3 regions of the Brevibacillus sp. FSL K6-0770 genome follow, and region 3 is predicted to be linked to each of the others. Evidence: riboswitches for the same ligand, from Rfam matches in the RefSeq annotation. Region 3 holds a riboswitch; each other region holds the start of a gene.
What was found. Region 3 has a riboswitch for cobalamin ahead of cobO (cob(I)yrinic acid a,c-diamide adenosyltransferase). Riboswitches for the same ligand answer to the same signal wherever they lie in the genome.
Positions count from the first base shown of each region.

Region 1 (6,866 bases), 1.6 Mb from region 3:
ACAGGTGCTTGCAGCGCGCCAATCGGGAACAAAATCGCCGTCAACACAATCACTCCGATAAAAGTCAGCTTGATCGGTGTCAAGACTTTTCCGACTACATTGATAATTTTCCCAGGATTGAGAGATAACAGGCAAGCGAGTGTAAAGAACAAGACGGTGAAGACGATCAGTGGAACCGGACCAGCTTGCTCGGACAAAAATGGCTTGATTCCGATCTCAAACGAGACGTTCCCGGATCGCGGAATAGCGAAAAACGGCCCGATTGCCAAGTAGAGCAAAATCGTAAACACAAGACCAAATACCGGATGCACACGACTCGCCAACGAACGCAAATCATCCATTCCCGAATAAACCAACGCGATAATCGCCAGCAGCGGCAGCCCGACTCCCGTCACCAGGAAGCCCGCATTGGCCGTCCATACGTTCGTTCCAGCCATTTGCCCCAGCATTGGTGGAAAAATCAGATTCCCCGCTCCGAAGAACAGAGCGAACAGCATAAAGCCGATGATGAGGATGAACGAAGAAGAACCTTTTTGATGCATGACACAAACCCTCCTGTAATTCCAAAGCAAAGGTGCTTTTCAGCAACCCTCTGATTAGTGAAAAAATTCACACAATCACTCCGCCCGCTCATGCCCCAACAACCGGGATCAGATCGAGCGGGAATAATTGTCAGATAAATCAGTCGACCAAATCGGTAATCGATGACCAGATCGCTTCTCGCTTGCCACTTCCGCGCTGATCACGATTCTATCTGGACAACCAGAAGTAAAACAGCTCGTTACGTCATTTATTTATAACATAAATATAAATGAAAAGATATTGAAAATAGGCGATTCATTTCCTTCCCATCTATTAAAATATTATTTATCGAGCAAACCTCACGTATATTCTACTGGCGCATTTTCGGATCGGAATCGAAAAAAGACTGCCAATGAGCGGCAGTCTTTTTAAACATACGTTTAACTTTTTACTCAAAGCGGAAATCATCATCTGTCAGCGGCTCGACGTTGAGCGTGCGGACATAGCCATTTCCTTTTTTCGAGAAGAAATCATGCTGCTTCGTATGCGTCCGAATCCCGTTCAAAACGATCGGATTGACTTCTTCCTCCGGGAAGAACGGGTCCAGTCCCAGGTTCATCAACGCTTTGTTCGCGTTGTAACGCACGTAAGCCAGCACTTCGTCCGCCAAGCCAATTTCCGTATATAGAGACACGGTATACGCCTCTTCGTTCTCATGCAGCTCGTGCAGCAACGCGTACAGCTCCTCTTTCACAGCTGTCTGCTCGACGACGCTGAGGCGTTGATACACTTCTTGCGCAAGCACGCCGACGTACAGTCCGTGAATGCTTTCGTCGCGCACAATCAGGTCGATGATCTCGCCACTGCTCGTCATCTTGCCCTGTCCAGCCAAAAAGAGCGGGTAGAAGAAGCCGCTGTAAAACAAATAGCTTTCCAGAAAAACAGAGGCAACCATCGCCATGTACAAGTCTTTCGCTGTCTCGATGCTTTGATAGCGTTGCGAGATCAACGCCGCTTTCTTTTGCAGATGCGGATTGCGCTCCACCCAGGCAAAAATCTCGTCGATTTCTTCGGTGGCAGCCAAAGTCGTGAAAATGCTGCTGTAAGACTTGGCGTGAATTTGCTCCATCATGCCCATGAAAGCCAGGACGGCTTTTCGCTGCAATCCGTCCACATGCTCCATGATTTTCGGCATCCCGACGCCGCCTTGCACCGTATCGAGCAAGGTAAGGCCACCGAGCACTTTTTTATACGTGTCCCGCTCGGTAGCGCTCAGCTCCATCCAGGACATTTTGTCGTCCGACAGCGGAATCTCGTCATCGGTCCAGAACTGCATGATGTTCTGATTCCAAAACGTCATCGTAAAATCGTCGTCCGGCCTGTTCCAATTGACTGCTTTCATAAGGCGTTCCTCTTCTCTATCAACTTGTTCCAATGACCTACATCTGTTGTTAAACGGCGCAGCTAATGCACTCTTCTACCGTCAGATGCTTGGTGCGCGTGTAGTAGAGCGACTTCAAGCCTTTTTTCGCCGCGTAAATATAGTAGCGAGCCAGCTCTCTTGTCGAGATGTTGCTGTTGACGTGCAGCACGGTAGAAATCCCTTGATCCACATGCTCCTGGATTTCGGCAATCAGATCGATGACTTTGAACTGGTCGATCACATAGGCAGACTTGTAGTAAAAATAGTTCTCTTGCGTCAAGTACGGCATCGGGTAATACGTGGTCGAGTTCGCATACGTTCTCGTCTCGATATGCTCCACGATCGGCATTACGCTCGATGTCGCATTCTGGATGTAGGAAATGCTCTGTGTCGGAGCAATCGCCAGACGATAGGCGTGATACAGCCCGTTCTCCTGCACTTTTTGCTTGAGAGAAGCCCAGTCCTCTGGCGTCGGAATGTGCACGCCCTCGAACAGCTGCTTGCCTTTTTCCGTACGCGGACGGTAATCGGTTGCGAGATATTTGTCAAAATAAGTGCCCTTGGCGTACTCCGACTGCTCAAAGCCCATGAAGGTTTCCCCTTTTGCCTTGGCAATCTCGGCGCTCATCTCCAGCGAGTAAAAGTTCATCATCATGAAGAACGTGCGGGCAAAATCTTTTGCTTCTTCACTCTCATACGCGATTTTGTTTTTCGCGAGGTAGCCGTTGAGGTTCATCGCCCCCAATCCGACAGAGTGCAGCTCGCGGTTCGCTTTTTGCACGCCCGGCGCATTTTCCACACGGGTTACATCGCTGACGGACGTAATCGCTTCGATGCCTTCGCGCACGGATTCACGGATTTTTTTGTGCTCCATCACGTTGACGATGTTCAGGGAAGCCAGATTGCAACTGATGTCGCGGCGGATAATGTCTTCCTCGCCGTAATTCGTGATCGTAGTAGTCTCCTGCAACTGGAAAATTTCCGTGCACAGGTTGGACATTTTGACCGCTCCAATATCTTTGAGCGCGTGGTTTTTGTTCGCATTCGTCTTGTTCATGATGTACGGATAGCCCGATTCCATCTGGATCATCGCGATCTTGGTAAGCATCTCGCGGGCGCTCATGACGATCTTTTTCTTGACGCGCTCGTTTGCGACCAACTCGTCGTACATCTGATCGAGATCCAGATCATCCAGATGAACGCCGTATTCCTTGTAGACCGAATAAGGAGCGAACACGGTCAGAGGCTTGTTCTCCTCTGCCAGCTTGTAAAACACATTCGGCACAATCAGGCCGATCGACAATGTCTTGATCCGCGATTTTTCGTCAGCGTTGATCTTTTTGCAATCGAGAAACTCGTTGATGTCCCAGCCAAAAATGTTGTAATAAGCTGCCCCGGAGCCTTTGCGCTGTCCCATCTGGTCGGCGTAGGAAAACGCATCTTCCAAAAGCTTGAGTACAGGCATGACGCCTTTGGCTGCGCCCTCGACGCCTTTGATCGGCTCTCCCCGCCCGCGAAGCTTGGACAGATTGACCGCTACGCCGCCGCCGATTTTCGAGAGCTGCATGCAAGTTCCGAGCACGTAGTTGATCGAGTTCAGGGAGTCGTCCATTTCCAGCAAGAAGCAGGAGACCATTTCCCCGCGGCGGCTTTTCCCTGCATTGAGGAATGTCGGTGTAGCCGGCTGGAGACGCTGCTCCATCATGGAAACAGTCAGGCGCTTCGCAAGCTCGAAGTCTCCGCGGCCGAGCGAGAGAGCAACAATCGCTACCCGATCCGGGTACTGTTCCAAATACGTGGACTTGTCGTCCGTTTTCAGAGCGTAGTCTTTGTAAAACTTGGAGATGGCCATGTACGACGCGAATTGAAAACCAGTGTCATGCGCCAGTCGGAAAACTTCGTCGACCTGTTCAACGGTGTAGTCCTCATACACATTTTCATAAAAATCATGCTGGATCAAATAGTCCATCCGCTCTTTGACACTGTTGAAGGTCATGGTCTTCGCCTGCACTTCCTCCATGAAGACGGCGACTGCCTCTCTGTCTTTTTCCAATTGGTAAAACCCGTCGTTTCCACGCTGCATTAGTTGGTTGTTCAATTCAATGTGCCGCAATTGCTGCCACCCCACTCGTAAATTGTTCCACGTCACGGCCGGTACCGGACAATTCAAACTTGGAAATCACCGGAACGCCATACTGGATCGCGATTGTATCTGCGCTTTTGGCAAAGCTGGTGCCCCAGTTGCGATTGCCGCTGGCAGACACTCCGCGCAAATAGACATGATTTCGCTTCAGGAAACGGTCCACCTTCTCTGGCACCTGCCCGAAGCCTGTCGTGTACGTCACCAGGATGAACGGCTCGTCTAGCACCATCTCCGGATCGATTTCCACGCGCGGCAGATCGATTTTGTTTACGAATCGTCTCACGTTTCCTGTTTTTGAATCAAAAGCGATTATCATGTCCCTCATCCTTTACTGCAATTGTATACTTTTTAGCCAAAGTAAAAGCGCATTCGACGCCAAAATGTCGAATGCGCATGATGATTCCCATCGTATCCATTCAACATGACAAACGAATGGAGCGCTCGAACACTTCCCTATCTTCCGTAGGTTACACAGTGCTTGCAGTCAGGCAGGTCTCCTGGCTTGGGGTCATTGCTCCATTTGGCCTTCCCGATTGGCTCAATCAGTGGCGATCACAAGCAAATGGAACTCTCTCATCACAGTGGCGGGACCGCGTCGGAATCTCACCGACTTCCCTATTAAGTCTACCAAATATAGCGTGGTAAACACCTGTCCGCATCAATATGTAGTTGGTAAAACTTACTTTACCTCAATATATCGTAGGAGTCAAGCTTGGCATGTTCAATTTTCGTAGTGATAATCTCTCTCATTTCTCTATTGCCAATCTCTGGTTTTCGTCCATATAATAGGTTTCGTGTACATAAAAGTTGACGCCTACGGACGAATGGAGAGTGACCCATGATGGACAGTACGACTTACGAGGCAGTAGCGATTCCCCGTTCCCAAACGAGAAAAATAACATACAACGATCGTACGTTCCACCTATTTGTGAGCACGCCAGACACAGCCCCGCCGCCAACAGGCTTTCCTGTCATCTATTTGCTGGACGCCAACTCGGTTTTCGGCACGATGACCGAAGCCATTCGCCTGCAATGCCGCGCTCCTGAAAAAACAGGCGTGCAACCAGCCATCGTCGTCGGCATCGGCTATCCGACGGAAGCGCCCTTCCATCCGTCCCGCTACTACGACTTCACGCATGTCGTTCCGCAAGACGAGCTGCCCGCTCATCCGCGCGGCGGAGAATGGCCGGAAATGGGCGGCGCCGAAGGGTTTCTTTCGTTTATCGAGAAAACGGTGAAGCCTGCTATCGAAAAAGACTTTTCCATCGACACCTCGCGCCAGACGATCTTCGGTCATTCTCTCGGCGGCTTGCTGGTGCTGCACGCCCTGTTGACGCGGCCGCACGAGTACCAATGCTATATCGCCGGCAGCCCGTCCATTCACTGGAACGAAAGCGTCCTGCTCGAAGAAGAGCGGCGCTTGCCTGAACGGCTTACAGACGAGCTGAAAGTCAGAGCGCTCCTGACGATCGGGGAACTGGAGAACGACGGGCGCTTCCACGTCAACGTCAAAGCTGAGGCCATGGCAAAAAGGCTGTCCGCTCTCGGCACAGGCCAGATACAAGCCACGTTCCGTCAATTCCCGGACGAAAATCACACCTCTGTCTTGCACGTCCTGATCAGCCACGCGATCCGCTTCGCATCCAAAACCGCTGCCCGCTAACCAGGGCAGCTTTTTCTTTTCCCAAAACCGGCCAACAACCGCTCCACGCACGCAAAAAACCGCCCATACGAAACATATGAGCGGTCATGCACGCATTTCTGCTCTTTTTCGGCTTACTGGAGGGACAACACCTTGTTGATCTGCGGCAGCTCTTCAATCGCCGCTACAACTGTTGGCGTAATCTCTTCATCCGTGACGCAAACAAGCAGGGCGTTCTTCCCTTTTTGCTCGCGCGACACGTTCAGCTTGGAAATATTGATTTCGTGGTCAGCCAGTTTGCGGGATACGTCGTAAATGACCCCGGGATAGTCGGTATGGTGCACCAAAAGACCGTGACCGCCCGGCGGAATCCGACAGGCGCAGTAATTGATCTCACTGATGTACACCTCGCGCCAGTCCTGGGCGAACGTATATTTGTTCGCGCCCACGCGCAAATTCGCCAAATGGTTGGCGTATTCGCCAGAGCTGTTTTGCACGGAAACGCCGCTGCCCAGCCCTTCCAGAAGCAAGGATGCGATCTGCTCTTTGTTTTCATGGGCCAAAATGCTCAAGGTTGCCCCTGCAAGCTGCGGCTCCAGTCTGCTAATCAATTGGGCCAACTCACGAAGTCCAGCGTATTGGGTCATGTAATGCCCTCACTCTCCCAGTCAAGGTTATTCTTCATTTCGGAAGAATCCACTCTTCCGGCTCTTTGATGATGGAGGAATGGTTTTCGGAACGGTACCAAGCTGTCAGGCTTTCCCCGTCCTTTTTGTACACAATGCGGTAAATCGTATTGCCTTTTCCGCTTTTGGCAAAAGGGCTTTCATCGGCAGGAACAGCGGTCACGCCGCCCGGTTCAATCACGCCGCCTTTTTCCTTGATGACAGCCTGGATCGTCGCCATGTGCTCACTGCTCGTAGCCGACATTCCCATGTAAGCGAGAAACCCCAAGAGGAGTGCTCCCGCCAAAAACGAAACGATAATCACTTTGGATTTTTTCGTTGCATCCACCAAGCGCTTCCCCCGTATATTAATTCTCTTTATCTATCGAACGCACCTTGTCGATCGTTCCTCCGCCGAGACAAACTTCGCCATCGTAGAAGACGACGGCCTGTCCAGGAGTAACGGCTTTT
Region 1 covers NZ_JBBOBQ010000001.1:2,783,887-2,790,752, reverse strand. Annotated here, with positions in the region: gene brnQ (branched-chain amino acid transport system II carrier protein) at 1-542, opposite strand, end outside; gene nrdF (class 1b ribonucleoside-diphosphate reductase subunit beta) at 971-1,924, opposite strand; gene nrdE (class 1b ribonucleoside-diphosphate reductase subunit alpha) at 1,974-4,058, opposite strand; gene nrdI (class Ib ribonucleoside-diphosphate reductase assembly flavoprotein NrdI) at 4,045-4,404, opposite strand; cobalamin riboswitch at 4,559-4,756, opposite strand; gene NST23_RS13665 (alpha/beta hydrolase) at 4,930-5,751, shown strand; gene NST23_RS13660 (ACT domain-containing protein) at 5,865-6,377, opposite strand; gene NST23_RS13655 (hypothetical protein) at 6,412-6,744, opposite strand; gene mnmA (tRNA 2-thiouridine(34) synthase MnmA) at 6,764-6,866, opposite strand, start outside.
Region 1: another riboswitch for cobalamin. It lies ahead of nrdI (class Ib ribonucleoside-diphosphate reductase assembly flavoprotein NrdI); the one in region 3 lies ahead of cobO (cob(I)yrinic acid a,c-diamide adenosyltransferase).

Region 2 (6,866 bases), 2.7 Mb from region 3:
ATCAACCAGCACGACTGCCTGATTTTGCTTGAACTCGTCTCGCTGCTGCAACGAGCGAATCACGTCAGTGAGTGCATAAGGCTCCTCGACTGTCTCCCACAGAAAGCCGCTTTGCTGTCTTCGCGCGCGATGCCTTGCGATCCGCTCGCGCATCTCCTCGTCAAAAGCTTGCGCGGTGGCGATATAGACGCCTGCTTTTCCCAGATGAGCCGCATATTTTTCCGCAAACGTGCTCTTGCCGCTGCGCGCACCGCCTGTCACAAGTACGATCATTCCAACGTCTCCTTACGCCCGGGATTGCAGCATGATTTGCGGCAAATGATGGACAGGGTGCTCCATGACGATCGGTCTTGTCCCGTACACCGCTTCAATCTTGTCCGTTTGCAGCATGTCTTGCGGCGTTCCTACCCCAATCTGCACTCCTTTGTGCAGCATCAGGATGCGGTCGCAGTAGAGCGACGCCAGATTCAAGTCGTGCAGAACTGCCACGACGGTCACTTGCGTCGTCTTTTGCCACTTGCGGACAATATCCATCAGTTGAATCTGGTAACCGATATCGAGGTACGTAGTCGGTTCGTCCAGCAGCAGCAGTTGCGGTTTTTGCACGAGCGCCTTGCCCAAAGCCACGCGCTGCTTCTCCCCGCCGCTCAGCTGATCCAGCGTGCGCTCCGCCAGCGGCACAAGCCCCAGCAGCTGCATGATTTCCTCGATCAGCGGCGTGACGTCATCCTTTTCCTCACCGAGCCAGTTTTGATAAGGGAAGCGTCCCATCTCCAGCACTTCGCGGACACGGAAACCGACAGGAGGCAGCCCTTCCTGTTCCAGTACGGCGAGAACACGAGCCAGCTCTTTGCGCGTATAGCGGGCAAGCGGCTTGTCAGCGAGCGTAATCTCTCCCGCATCAGGGGCAATGACGCTGGAGATCATTTTCAGCAGCGTCGATTTGCCGCTGCCATTCGGACCGATGATGCCGAAAAACTCGCCCCGCTTCACGTCAAAATCGATTTCTGTTAAAACCGATACATCCTGGTAAGCTTTTTGCAAACCTCGTACGTGGATCATCGTAGCTACCTCCTTCCGGTTCGTTTGTTTTGCTTCAACAAATAGGCGAAAAACGGCGCTCCCAAAAACGCGGTCACGACGCCGAGCGGGATTTCCGTAGGAACGAGCAGCATCCGCGCCAGCGTATCCGCCCACAGGACGTAGATGCCGCCGCCAATCGCCGACATCGGCAGCAGGATGCGATGATCCGGCCCGACCAGCATCCGCACCAGATGCGGTACGACGAGGCCAACGAAGCCGATGATCCCTGAGATCGAAACCGCTGCCGCCGTCAACAAAGTCGATACGAGCAAAATAATGAGCTTCGTCTTGTCGACATTGACGCCCAGATGCGCCGCCTGACGCTCACCCAGGGCAAACAGGTTCAAGGAGCGGGCATAGCCAACCAGCACGATTACGCCGATCAGCACATACGGAATCAGCACATACGTAAAAGCCCAGCCGCGAAACGACAAGCTGCCCATCAGCCAAAAGACGATTTCGTTCACCGTCTGGTTCGACAAGGACACCATAAAAGAGACGAGCGAACCGAGAAACGCCTGAATGACGACCCCGGATAAAATGAGCGTCTCTGTTTGCAGCTTGCCCTGCGTCTTCGCCAGCGACAGTACAATCCACAGACTGCACAGCCCCGTCAAAAAGGCGACCACAGGCGTGCTCCATTCCCCGAGAAAAGCGAATTGCAAGCCAAACAGGATCAGAAAAGCGGCACCGACAGCAGCTCCGGATGCCACTCCCATCGTAAACGGGTCTGCGAGCGGATTGCGCAGCACCCCTTGAAATCCGGCGCCCGCAAGCGACAGGCAAGCCCCTACCAGAATCGCCAGGATGACGCGGGGAAAGCGCACTTTCATCACGATTTGCTCGGACGAATCCGGCCATGTCACGGCAACCAAGTCCGACATGCCGGGGAGCTGATGCAACAAGATCAGCCATACTTGCGAAAGCGGAAGCGATGCCGCTCCCATCGAAATGCTGACTACCGCCGATGCCAGCAGAATCAGACTGCTGGCTCCTCCCCATAAAAGCAACTGCTTCTTCATTTTATTTCACCAGATCAGGGTAAATCGCTTTGGCTACCTCGATCAAACCTTGGGTAATCCGCGGTCCCGGGCGCGAAAGCAAATTTTGCTCCATCCCGAAAATCTGCTTGTCGCGGATCGCCTTCATCTTGTCCCAACCGTTGCGGTTCGCAATGATGTCCTCCAGCTTTTTCCCTGTCTTGTCGTCCGTAATGCCTTTTGCATACAAAATGACGTCAGGATCGCTTTTTAAAATCTTTTCTTCGCTGATCGGGTTCCACCCTTGGGTATCAGCGGCAATGTTTGTCGCGCCTGCCAGTGAGATCAGCTCATCCAGAAATTCCCCTTTGCCTACCGTCCAGCCCGGCGAAAATTCCAGGTACACTTTTTTCTTGTCTTCCGGCTTCACCGCTTTGACCGCTTCCTGCACGCGCGCGATGTCCTGCTTCATGCTTGCGACTACTTTTTCCGCCTGCTCCTGTCTGTTTGTAATGACACCCATCGCCAAAATGTTGTCAAATATCTCATCCATTTTTTGCGGGTGAGTCACGTAAACAGGCATGCCTAACGTTTTCAGCTTCGCAGCGACAGGCTCATCCATCGAGATTCCGCCGATGACCAGATCAGGCGACTGGGCGAGAATCGCCTCTTCGCTCGGCTTGACGACACCGCCCACTTTCGGCTTCGTGGCAGCTTCTGCCGGATAATCGTCGTAGTCGGACACCCCGACGATCCGGTCGTTCAGGCCGAGTGCGAACAAAATCTCCGTTTCACCTGGAGAGGTGGAGACAATCCGCTGCGGCTCTTTTTGCAAGGTCACTTCTTTTCCCGTCGAATCTTTGACCGTCAGCGGGTAGACAGTGGCTTTGGCCGTTGTTTCCTGTGGTGTTGTCTGTGGCGCCTCTGTCTTTGGAGCAGGGGCTGTTTGCGTGTTGCCATTGCCTGTGCAGCCGACCAAGCTTGCAGCAATGACCAGGGGCATGAGCAGTTTCCACGAACGTTTCATATGTATAACTTCCTTTCTGGGCAACTGGTTGATTCTTAGCATAGAAAAACCCCTTCGCTTCCAGCGGGAAACAAAAGGGTCGACTTGCCAGGACGATCTGGTCACGCCAAAAAGTCCTGAACGGGCCGAACCTTTCCGCGAAGGCGCAGGCACATCATGCAAACAGGCAGGTCTCCTGGCTTGCGGCTTGCGACAGCCGCTTTACAGTGGCGGGACCGCGCCGGATTTGCACCGGCTTCCCTTTTCACCTCGCCCATGACAGACGAGGCACCTGCTTGCTGTATTCAGTTGTTTGTACCTGCAAGCTAAGACTCACCCACCATCATAGCATTCCTTGGCCAAAAAAAGAATGCGTCATTTTGCAGCAAAACGCAGGTCCAGGCTACCCGTCAACCTGCAGCAGCCACTAGCCTTTTGCCTAACCGACGAAAATTACTGCTTGCGCTTGTGCAAGTAATCGATAATTCCCATCGCGCACACCTGCAAATCCAGTCGCAGGACGTTCATCACTTCATGCTGCTCGGCAATGCCGCGCGCTTGCAGATGCTGGCTGACAAGAGCGAACAGCCTGTCCCCCAATTGCTCCGTGCCAAGCCCGGCGGAAACGGCCGCCTCGCCTTCTGCCACGAATACGGGAAGCCACTCTGCCACTTGCCGATAGACGTCCTCCACTTCTTCCGTCATGCCAAAATGCCCGAAGTAGATACGCTGGAGTTCGCGCTTGCGAAAACGCTCGATAGACGCAAGCATCGCCTGCGGATCGAACTGGTTTGGAGACGTGGACGGCAAAACGAAATGCAATCCGTCTTTTTGGAGTTGCGGATAAAAAACGCCCGCTGTATCACCTGTGAACATGCCGCGGCTAACCGGATCGTAAATGCTGAAATGATGGTTCGCATGGCCGGGCGAATCCAAAAATTCAAGGACACAGTTCGGCCCGATCGGCAAGGTGTCTCCGTCTTTTCGCACCAAGATTCGCTCCTCGGGAATCGCCACAATCGGATCGAACAGGCGGTTGAAATCGTCCTGGTAAACGGCTTTCGCTCCCGCAATCAAGCGACTCGGGTCCACCAGATGGCGCGCTCCTTTTGGATGCACCACGATTTTGGCCTGCGGGCATTCGCGCAAAAACAAGCCTGCCCCACCCGCGTGATCCAGATGAATGTGCGTCACGATGATGTATTTGACTTGCTCCGGCGAAAAGCCGAGCTTGTGCAATCCTGCCACAATGTACGGTACGGACGGGCTTGGCCCTGTCTCGACAAGCGTCAATTGTTCCTCTGCTATTACATACGTTCCCGTCCGCTCCGCCCAGCCCATGTCAAAGCCGTCAATCAGATGGATGCGGTGCCCCAAGGAAATCGGTTCAGTAGGTTGCATCGATTTTTCTCCCCCTGCCAACTTGATATCGTGTGAATATTTCCACTTTACCATTGATCGTGCCCGGATTCGAGAGGGCTTTGCCGTTTCTTGGCTGGTTACGGGCGGGAAGCGATGCGCGCTACTTCGCCATTCGTCATTTGTACCAGTTGCTTTGGCGTCAGCGAAAAAACAGCGTTCGGATGCCCGGCAGCCGCCCAGATGACTTCGAAGCGAAGCAAATCCTCATCAATCCACGTCTCAATCGGTTCCAGATGTCCGACGGGCGAGACACCGCCGATGACAAATCCGGTTTTTTCGCGCACAAAATCGGCATCTGCTTTTCCCGGCTTCTCCTGCATCCATTGCGCGAGCAGCTTTTCGTCAATCCGGTTTGTGCCGCTTGCCACGACCAGAACAGGCTTGTCCGTCGTCTTCCGGCGAAAAATGATCGACTTGGCAATTTGCGCGACCTCGCATCCGATCGCTTGCGCTGCCTCCGCTGCTGTGCGGGTGCTGTCCGGCAGTTCGACCACCTGATTGTCATACCCCAATTGTTGCAATCTCGCTTGCACTTTCTGCGCGCTTTCTTTTAATCGCTGCATTAGTTTTGCTCCTTTCCTTTTACACGTTTTCGTTAAATGAACGACAGGTATGGTTATAGCTAAGGCTCTGCGTAATACATCACGACCTGAATGACGGCTTGCTTTTCGCCTTCATTGCTGTACTGATGGGGAACGTTTCCGGCAAAACGGATGCCGTCACCTTCCGACATGCGAAACAGCTCGTCCTTGATTTTCAGGCAAAACTCGCCCGCGCTGACGGTAATGTACTCGTAGACGCCTTCATTGTGTGGAGCCGACGAGTAGCTTGCCCCCGGGTCAAGCTCGATGCGAAACATTTCCAGCTTGGTCATCGGATCAAAAGGAAACTGCAAATACGCCCGGCACAAGCCGTTGTCTTCGATGATGGGCGACACGTCTGCGATTGACACAAAAGAAACGGCACTGTCCGGCGCCTTCAACAGCGATGAGAACGACACTTGCAGACCTGTTGCCATTTTCCACAAGGTCGTCACCGTCGGCTGGGAATCGCCGCGCTCAATCTGGTGCAACATGCCTTTGCTTACGCCTGTCAGCTCCGCTACTTTATCGAGGCTCAAGCCCCGCTTTTTGCGAATCGTCTCCAAGTTTGCTCCAATGATCGTCTGTATTGATTCCACCAGAGTGCTCCTCTCTTTGCATTTTGTATCAGATAATGAACAATTATATAACATAACAAACACAAAGAAAAATAGCGCCCAAACAAAAAACTCCCCCGAACCGCCAAAAGCATGCGCGGTTCAGGGGAAGTTTTTCGCTAGTCATTAGGCTTGTGTGTAAATGACGACAGCGTCGCGCAGGAATGCTGCCAGGCCAGGCTGCTCCTTGTCGTAGTAAGCCGTAAATCTCGGATCATCGACATACATCTGAGCCACGCCTGCGTGCGCCTCCTTGCTGTAGCTGTCCCAGTAAAAGCTGAGCCACTGGCGATGCAAATCGGCTGCCTGCTGGGCCAGCTCGCTGCCCGGATCGCCGCTGGCAAACGCTTGCTTCAGCGTCGCGTGCAGCTTTTCGTTCAATTGCTCGACTTGCGCATACTCTTCCTCGCTCATCTCTTTGATTTTCCGATTGGCACGCTCTACTCGCTCGTCGCCGTACTTGGCCCGGATTTCTTCGCCGTACTGCTGCTCGTTGTCGTGAATCAACTGCTGTTTGAAGCCTTCGAATTTCTGTTTGTCTGTCATTGTTTTCGTCCCCTCTCGCTGCGCCAAAGTCAGATCGACATTCGCAATCAGCCGATCCAGCTGCGCCCGTTTTTCCAACAGCTTCTCCCGGTGCTCCCGCAGTGCCCGCTCCGCATCAAAGGTGGGAGAACTCATGATTTCCTTGATCTCCTCCAGGCTGACACCAAGCTCGCGGTAAAACAAAATTTGCTGCAACCGATCCACTTCTGCCTGCCCGTAAATACGATACCCGGATGAATTGATTCTCGCCGGCTTGAGAAGGTCAATCTCATCGTAGTAACGCAATGTCCGGGTGCTGACACCTGCCAGGAGACCCAGCTTTTGCACGGTATATTCCATCTTGTATCCCTCCTGACAAATTCATCGTACACATTTACGCACCGGCAAAGTCAACAGTAGTAGCAGCAGGAAAATAATGTTATTGTAAAAGCAAGCCATTGTGAAAAGGGGGAATGTCTTTTGCTCTATTTTCTCATCGCAGTAGCAGCCACCTTCATCGCGGCCTTCTTTTTTACAGGGTCTGTCAGCTTGCGGGCCAGAGACAAGCACGCCGTCCACCACTACAGCGACGACGCCTATGCTCACCAGACGATGCATCATTTGCAACAGCACAACAACAATCCGTTTTGAA
Region 2 covers NZ_JBBOBQ010000001.1:3,864,922-3,871,787, forward strand. Annotated here, with positions in the region: gene cobU (bifunctional adenosylcobinamide kinase/adenosylcobinamide-phosphate guanylyltransferase) at 1-273, opposite strand, end outside; gene NST23_RS18205 (ABC transporter ATP-binding protein) at 286-1,062, opposite strand; gene NST23_RS18210 (FecCD family ABC transporter permease) at 1,068-2,105, opposite strand; gene NST23_RS18215 (ABC transporter substrate-binding protein) at 2,107-3,090, opposite strand; cobalamin riboswitch at 3,239-3,380, opposite strand; gene NST23_RS18220 (MBL fold metallo-hydrolase) at 3,523-4,470, opposite strand; gene NST23_RS18225 (YbaK/EbsC family protein) at 4,569-5,054, opposite strand; gene NST23_RS18230 (helix-turn-helix domain-containing protein) at 5,114-5,671, opposite strand; gene NST23_RS18235 (MerR family transcriptional regulator) at 5,816-6,574, opposite strand; gene NST23_RS18240 (hypothetical protein) at 6,695-6,865, shown strand.
Region 2: another riboswitch for cobalamin. It lies ahead of NST23_RS18215 (ABC transporter substrate-binding protein); the one in region 3 lies ahead of cobO (cob(I)yrinic acid a,c-diamide adenosyltransferase).

Region 3 (6,866 bases):
CCAGCTCCTTGCCGACGAAGTCGAGCAATTTGGCCCGCTCTTCGGCGATCAGGCTGCGGGTTTTTCGCTCGTACTCCTGCTCCATCAGGCACAGTTCCCCCGCCAAAAGGGCCAGCGCATTCACGCTCCAGCTCACTTGCTTTTGCCGCATGTTGGCGATCACGTCTGGATGGGCGATCGCGTATCCCAGACGCAGGCCGGGAATCGCATACATTTTCGTCATCGACCGCATCAAAATGACCCATGGAAAGCTCTCCAGGCGACTCGCCAGCGTAAACTGCCGTTCTTCCGCCACGAAATCGAGAAAAGCTTCGTCCACGACCAGCCAGGTGCCTGTCTCTGCCGCCCAGTCCGCCATTTGCAACAGCTCCTGCGGCTCGTACAAGATCCCGGTCGGGTTGTTCGGCGAGCCGACAAATACGAGATCAGCCTGTTCAAACAGCTTGTACAGCTCGGCGCGATCCGGCTTGTAGCCGTTCTCTGCTTTTCCGTAGCAACCAATGACACGCGCGCCAAACTGCTCGGAAAGCTCTGCATATTCCGAAAAGCACGGATACACGACGCCGACTGTCTCTGGTTGCAGCCCGAGAATCGCCAAAGCCATCGCTTCCGCCGCTCCATTGGCTGGCAAAAGATATGCTTCCGGCAGTCCGAGACGCTTCGCCAGCGCCTTGCGAAACTCGCGGTGTCCCGGGTCCGGATAGCGCAACACCGCAGACAGCGAATCCAGCAGCATGTCCCTGACCCGTTCCGGCATGCCGAGCGGATTGATATTGGCGCTGAAATCGAGAAACTCTCCAGGCTTTACGCCAAAGCGTTGCGAGGCGGTCAGCAAGTCGCCACCGTGACCATACGTTTCCAGCACGTTCATTAAAATTCTACCCCCAGCACTGCTGGTATTCCTTCGTCATAGTAATGCTTGAGCGGCTTCATTTCTGTCACCAGATCAGCCATGTCCATCACTTCCTGCTTGGCGCTCCGCCCCGTCACGACCAGATGCACATGGCTCGGCCTGTTTTGAATCGCTTCCAAAACATCCGAAAGCGGCAGCACATCGTCAATGGGAAAACGGTCGATCGCCAGCGCGTTGTTCAGCTCGTCCAAAATCACGACGTCATACGCTCCCGAAGACAGCGTTTCCCGGGCAAAAGTCCACGCCTCCTTGAGCGCTTCCCGATGCTCCTCTGGCGTCTTCGTCCACGTAAAGCCTACGCCCTTTTGCACGATCTCGATGCCGAGCTTGTCAAAAATGATTTTCTCTCCATACGTCCGCTCAGGCGACTTGATGAACTGAATCATAATCACCTTTTTTCCCCGCCCGGTCGCCCGTACAGCCAAGCCCACCGCTGCTGTCGTCTTTCCTTTTCCGTCTCCGGTATAGACCAAAAACAGTCCACGTTTATTGCTCACAACGCACACCCCCAGATTGAAGTGAAGACCTTGCTGTCATTTTGACCCTACATACTTTTCAGGGCCCCCGTCAGTTACCTAAAAAGGATAGTTTTCTCCAGCCCTTTTCAGGTACTTTTCGGGGACCCCATTGTCCAGTCCAAAAAGTGTCAGCGATTGCTTGTCAGGCGCACAAAAAAACGCTTTGTTTTCCAAAATCTAGAAGGAAAACAAAGCGCGGATAGCTGACAAAAACAATCCTCACCTCTTCCTTTGACCCGAAGGAAAACAGTGCATACACCAAAACAGGCAGGTTTCCTGGCTCAAGGATCATCACTCTTCTTCTCCTTCCCGCCTCGTAGTGGGGCAGTGGATGGCGCCGTTGCCAGGAAGAAGAGCTACTCTTTTACAGTGGCGGGACCGCGTTGGCATTTCACCAAACTTCCCTTTTAACCCTGTCTTTCACGAAATAAGCACTCGCAAAAACACAAGGACCTGTTTTCTATCCTATTCAAATGTCGTTCATTCATTTCAATAACACTCACTTGTTTTAATAATAGCAAATGCTACCGTGGATTCAAGCAAAAGCTGCAAATCGGAGAGGGAAAATGGAAAAACACGGAAAATCCGAGGGAGCGATTCTTGCAAACAACGAAAAAAGCCAGCCTGAGCTGACTTTTAAACTTCCCATCATTAACCAGCGAGGAAATCAGCCAAGATCACTTCCATGTCAAACGGGGTAATCCCCTCTTCCATGGAAAAAACCGTGTCTGCTTCCTCCATCCGGTCGGTAATCGTCCCTCTCGCCTGTGCGTGCAGGGTGAACAGCTCGTGCAAGGTCGGCTTCACAAGTGTCGTCAGCGCGCGGCCCATCCATTCGATACCGCCGCCATTTGCCTCTACGTTGTTGACGAAGCGCGGATGCGAACGCAGCGCGATGTCCGTCCAAATGACTTTTCGCTCTGCCAGATCGAGAATGACCGGGAGGCAGATCGTCGAACGGGCAGCGATGTCGGCTTTATCCTGAACTGTCAACGGTTCAAAAACTTCGCCGGACTCGGGCTGACTGCGGATCATCCAGCCTGCGAAGCACTCCGGCAAATCGCAATACGGCTGGCTCGTAAACGAGTTCAGTGACATCACGACATAGCGCCCGCCGTATCGAAGCACTGACTCGATATCGACATCGATGAACTCGCACGCTCCGTTCGGCGCCTGTACGACATCGCCGCTATGGCAGGCGCGATACTTCGCGGACCGCAAATTGGTGTAGGACACATGCTCCATGTACGTCCACTTCTCGTCATACAGGACAGCGGACAAATCGATATCTACCCGCCCGGTAGGGACATCGTTGACGATCCCTTCCTTCCACCAGGTGAAAAAGCGGATCGTGCTCCCCTCGGGGATCGGCAGTCTGGAGCCGCGCGCTATCGTGCGCAACGCCTTGCTTGCCGATCTTTGGGAAAAAGGCACCAGTTGCTCGTGCAATTGCGGGTCGATATAAACTTTTCCGAGAGTAGGCAAGGCAGAAAAGCGCCGAATCAATACCTCGCGACATATCCCGGCTGCACGCGCGCGCTGTTCATCCGCCAGCTGCGGAAGCATATTGGGGATCGCCTGTACTTTTGCCACTTCTCCTTTTGGAAAGAACGTTCGCCACTCACCGTATCGCTCCCGCTTGTCAAAGTGATTCATCACCTGCAAAAGGACGGGGGTCGATACAGAAGTCGCTATCTGCTCAAAGGAGCGCAACACCTGATCGCCCGCTTCCGTCAAGCGGAGCATGTGATCCAGCCGTCGGGCAAATTCACCTGGCCGTTGCATCAGCAATCTGGTCGCTTCTTTTATATCGCACGCCAGGATCGCCAGCTCGACCTGACTGTTGAAAGTCTCGATGCGCCGATTGTTGCGCAAAATATCAAACGCTTCCGCTGCCCGCGGATAACGGTCTTTGTATTCAAAAGGATGCAAAATCTCCCCGAGGCGAATCCAGCGGTTTTTATAGCGCTGCATGTCTTCCGCCAGGTTCGGGCTTGCTTCCAGCAATCGAAGCAACAGCCTGCGCTCGGCCCGTCTGAACTTGCGAAACTTCGCAGGGGCAGCCAGGCTGACATCCCCGTCGGACAGAGCCGTCGCCAGTCGCAGAACATCTGTTGACGTCTTGCAATACTTCGCAAAAAAGTCAGGCGGCATTTTGTCGGCCCGAAGCAACACGCTCGCCACGACAGCGGCATTTTCCTTGTGCGGGATTTCCGGCGGCAAAGCTTCCGCAATCCCTTTGCAACCGTGAATCAAGCCTTTCAAGTCTTCCTTGTCCTGAGCGGAGAGCGAGCTGTTCGCCCGCAGCATGTTCATGCCTATTTGCAGCAGCTCTTCGTCCGTTCCCAGTTGAATCACTTTCAAACGGGATTCTTTCAGGAGCGGCAGCCGCTTTTTCACTTCATGCACGGGAAGCTGCCACGTCAAGTAATGGATAATCGCCTGGAGGTACAGTTCCCCGTCGCTCGCTTCCATGACCTGGCGCGGGAAATTCGGATAAAAAGGCTTGAAGCGCCTGGAGGCACCGACCATGTCTTTTAAAACTCTCACTACCTCCGAGTAGAGCGGGAAAAATTCCGCTTCGGACAGCGTGCGGATTCGCTCGATCAGCTCCAGGGAAAACGTGTAGCCCAAGCTCTCCATATTGCGCAAGGCCGCAGCCAAGTAAGAGACAGGCAATTCATGCTGTCCCGCTTTCACAATCAGTTTGTTTTTCCGGCGAAGGTAGATTTGATTTTTCATCGGCAGCAATAAAAAAAATCAGGAAAGCAGTACCCCTAATATCCAAGTTGAGTAGAAGGAAGGTGTACAATAGCCTGATTTTTTTGTTCCTTTTGTCATTTTTATACATATTATCCTGTTTGCCATAGGTTGTAAAGGCTCTCCCGAAAAATAGGAGTTTCTTCACAGGCGGTCTGTTTGGCCTTGCATCCTTTCGATCAGGCACTGGAAAACAACCCCATAGTACAATAAGACAGCACCTGCCTGAAATGAAAAACATTGAGGACATGACAGATGAAAAAAATTCAGCAAATCATGGCGCTGGCTGTACTGCAAAGCGCTGTTTCCTTCGGCACTCCTGTCTGCGCACAGCCCGTCGACGTCACGGTAAACGGGCAAGCTGTCGCCTTTCCCGACGTCCAGCCGTATGTAGACGCACGCTCGCAACGTACGCTGGTGCCCGTCAGATTCGTGGCTGAAAAGCTCGGGCTGCGCACGCAATGGGATGCAAAAACCGGACAGGTTACGCTGCAAAACGCGACAACCACGATCAGGCTGACGGTCGGTCAAAGCATTGCGCACGTGAACGGCAAGCAAGTCCAGCTGGATACGGCGGCTGCGCTCCGCAATGGCCGGACAATGGTGCCGCTCCGTTTTATCAGCGAATCATTTGACGCCCGGATCGATTGGAACGCCGAGCGCAATCTGATTGTTATCGCGACAGCCGCTCCAAAGCAGCACAGCACGTGGCTGTGGGATGCGTCCTTGCTTTTGAGCGGTCAGGAACAGGAGCGAATGATTGAATTTGCCGCGGAACAGCAAGTGACGAGCATTTACTTGCAAATCGACAAGGACATTCCGCAAGCTGTATACCAATCGTTCATGCAAAAAGCGCAAAAAAGGCAAATCAAAGTAGAAGCATTGAACGGCCGCCCCGGATGGGCTTTTCCTTCCGGCCACAGCCAGATCGAGGCTTTTATCGACTGGGTCGAAGCCTACAATGCGGCTGTCGCCCCTGAGGAGAGGTTTTCCGGGCTGCATTTTGACATTGAACCGTACGTGCTTCCCGAATGGAAAAGCGATCAGACACGGGTCGTCAGCAACTGGATGGACAGCATACGCCTGATCGAGCGCAGAACAAAAGCGAACGGTCTGCGGCTTACGCTGGACATTCCTTTTTGGCTGCATCAGGTCAAGGTTCCCGACACCCGCTACAGTTTGAGTGCGTGGATGCTGGAAAAAGCCGATGCGGTGGTCATCATGGATTACCGCAACTCCGCTTTGGGCAATGACGGAATCATCGCCAATGCCCAGCCGATTTTGCGGGAAGCGGGCACATTGGGCAAGCAGGTCATCGTCGGAATCGAAACCGCCCCCAGCGCGGAAGGTGCCCATACGACTTTTCATTCGCTGCCGACACATGTGCTGAAAACAGAGCTTCAGCTCGCCAAGGAAAAGCTCGCTCAGCACGCAAGCTACGCAGGCTTTGCCATTCATGACTACAACCACTGGACGAAACTAAAGCAAGACAGCTTCTGAGTGTCCGGGCTGCTCGGGCTCGGGATACGGGAACAAATCCGCTACCCGCACGCTCTGGCCGCTTTCATTCGTGTAGACGACATGCTCGCGCGTAAAATCACGCGGGCTTTCCAGTCCACAGGCTGCGGCGAGCGAAAACAAGCCTTCGCGCAACTGCAAAATGTAGTTCATGACCCGCCACTGCTTTTCTTCCGGGGCGAGCGCCTCCTGGTATTTGGCGTCCGTGGTCGTAATTCCGGTCGGACACTTGCCTGTATGGCATTGCATCGCCATGATGCAGCCGTTCGCCATCATGAAGCCGCGCGCGGAGTTGACAGCGTCCGCCCCTAAGGCGAGAGCAATCGCCACTTTGTCAGGCGTGATCAGCTTGCCGGACGCAAAAATTTTGAAGCGGTCACGCACGCCGAATGTCCGCGCCACATCGTCGAGGATGAGCAGCGCAGGATAGAGCGGCAGCCCCATCCCGTCCGCCATCGCTTTGAAAGTCGCGCCAGAACCTCCCTCCGAGCCGTCAACCGTAATGAAATCGGGGTAAATATCCAGCTCGGTCATTTTGGCGAACAGCGGCTCCAGCCTTTTGGCGTCACCGACGACGATTTTAATTCCCACTGGTTTTCCGCCCGCTTCCTGCAACGTGCCGACAAACCGGAGAGCTTCCTCTGGTTTGGTCAGAAACGCAAAACGGTTGGGGGAATTGACCGTTTTGCCCACAGGCACCAGCCGCGCTGCCGCCACCTTTTCTGTCACCTTGGAGCCTTCGAGATGGCCGCCCCGTATTTTTGCCCCTTGATGAAATTTCAGTTCAAACGCTTTGATCGCAGGCTGACTCGCCTTGCGCTTGTATTCCTCGATCGAGAATCGCCCTTCGTCATCGCGGTATCCGAACATGCCTGGCCCGATCTGTGCGACGATATCCGCGCCTGTAGCGAGGTGGACTTCCGCCACGCCCCCTTCTCCTGTGTTGATCCAGGAGCCGCCCGCCATTTTGGCTCCGCTTCCCGTAGACAAAATGTAGTTTTCTCCGACCGCCCCGTACGATGTGGCAGATGCCCCGAACATGCCTTTGAGCCGCCACGGGTGTTCGCGGCGCTCTCCCACGACAATCGCATCCTGATCAGCCAGCAGCCACGGCTTCACTTGTTCCTCGATGAACTTTTCCTGGCGAGTGAACAGGC
Region 3 covers NZ_JBBOBQ010000001.1:1,197,958-1,204,823, reverse strand. Annotated here, with positions in the region: gene cobD (threonine-phosphate decarboxylase CobD) at 1-871, opposite strand, end outside; gene cobO (cob(I)yrinic acid a,c-diamide adenosyltransferase) at 871-1,410, opposite strand; cobalamin riboswitch at 1,681-1,902, opposite strand; gene NST23_RS06105 (TerD family protein) at 2,083-4,173, opposite strand; gene NST23_RS06100 (copper amine oxidase N-terminal domain-containing protein) at 4,447-5,691, shown strand; gene NST23_RS06095 (FMN-binding glutamate synthase family protein) at 5,671-6,866, opposite strand, start outside.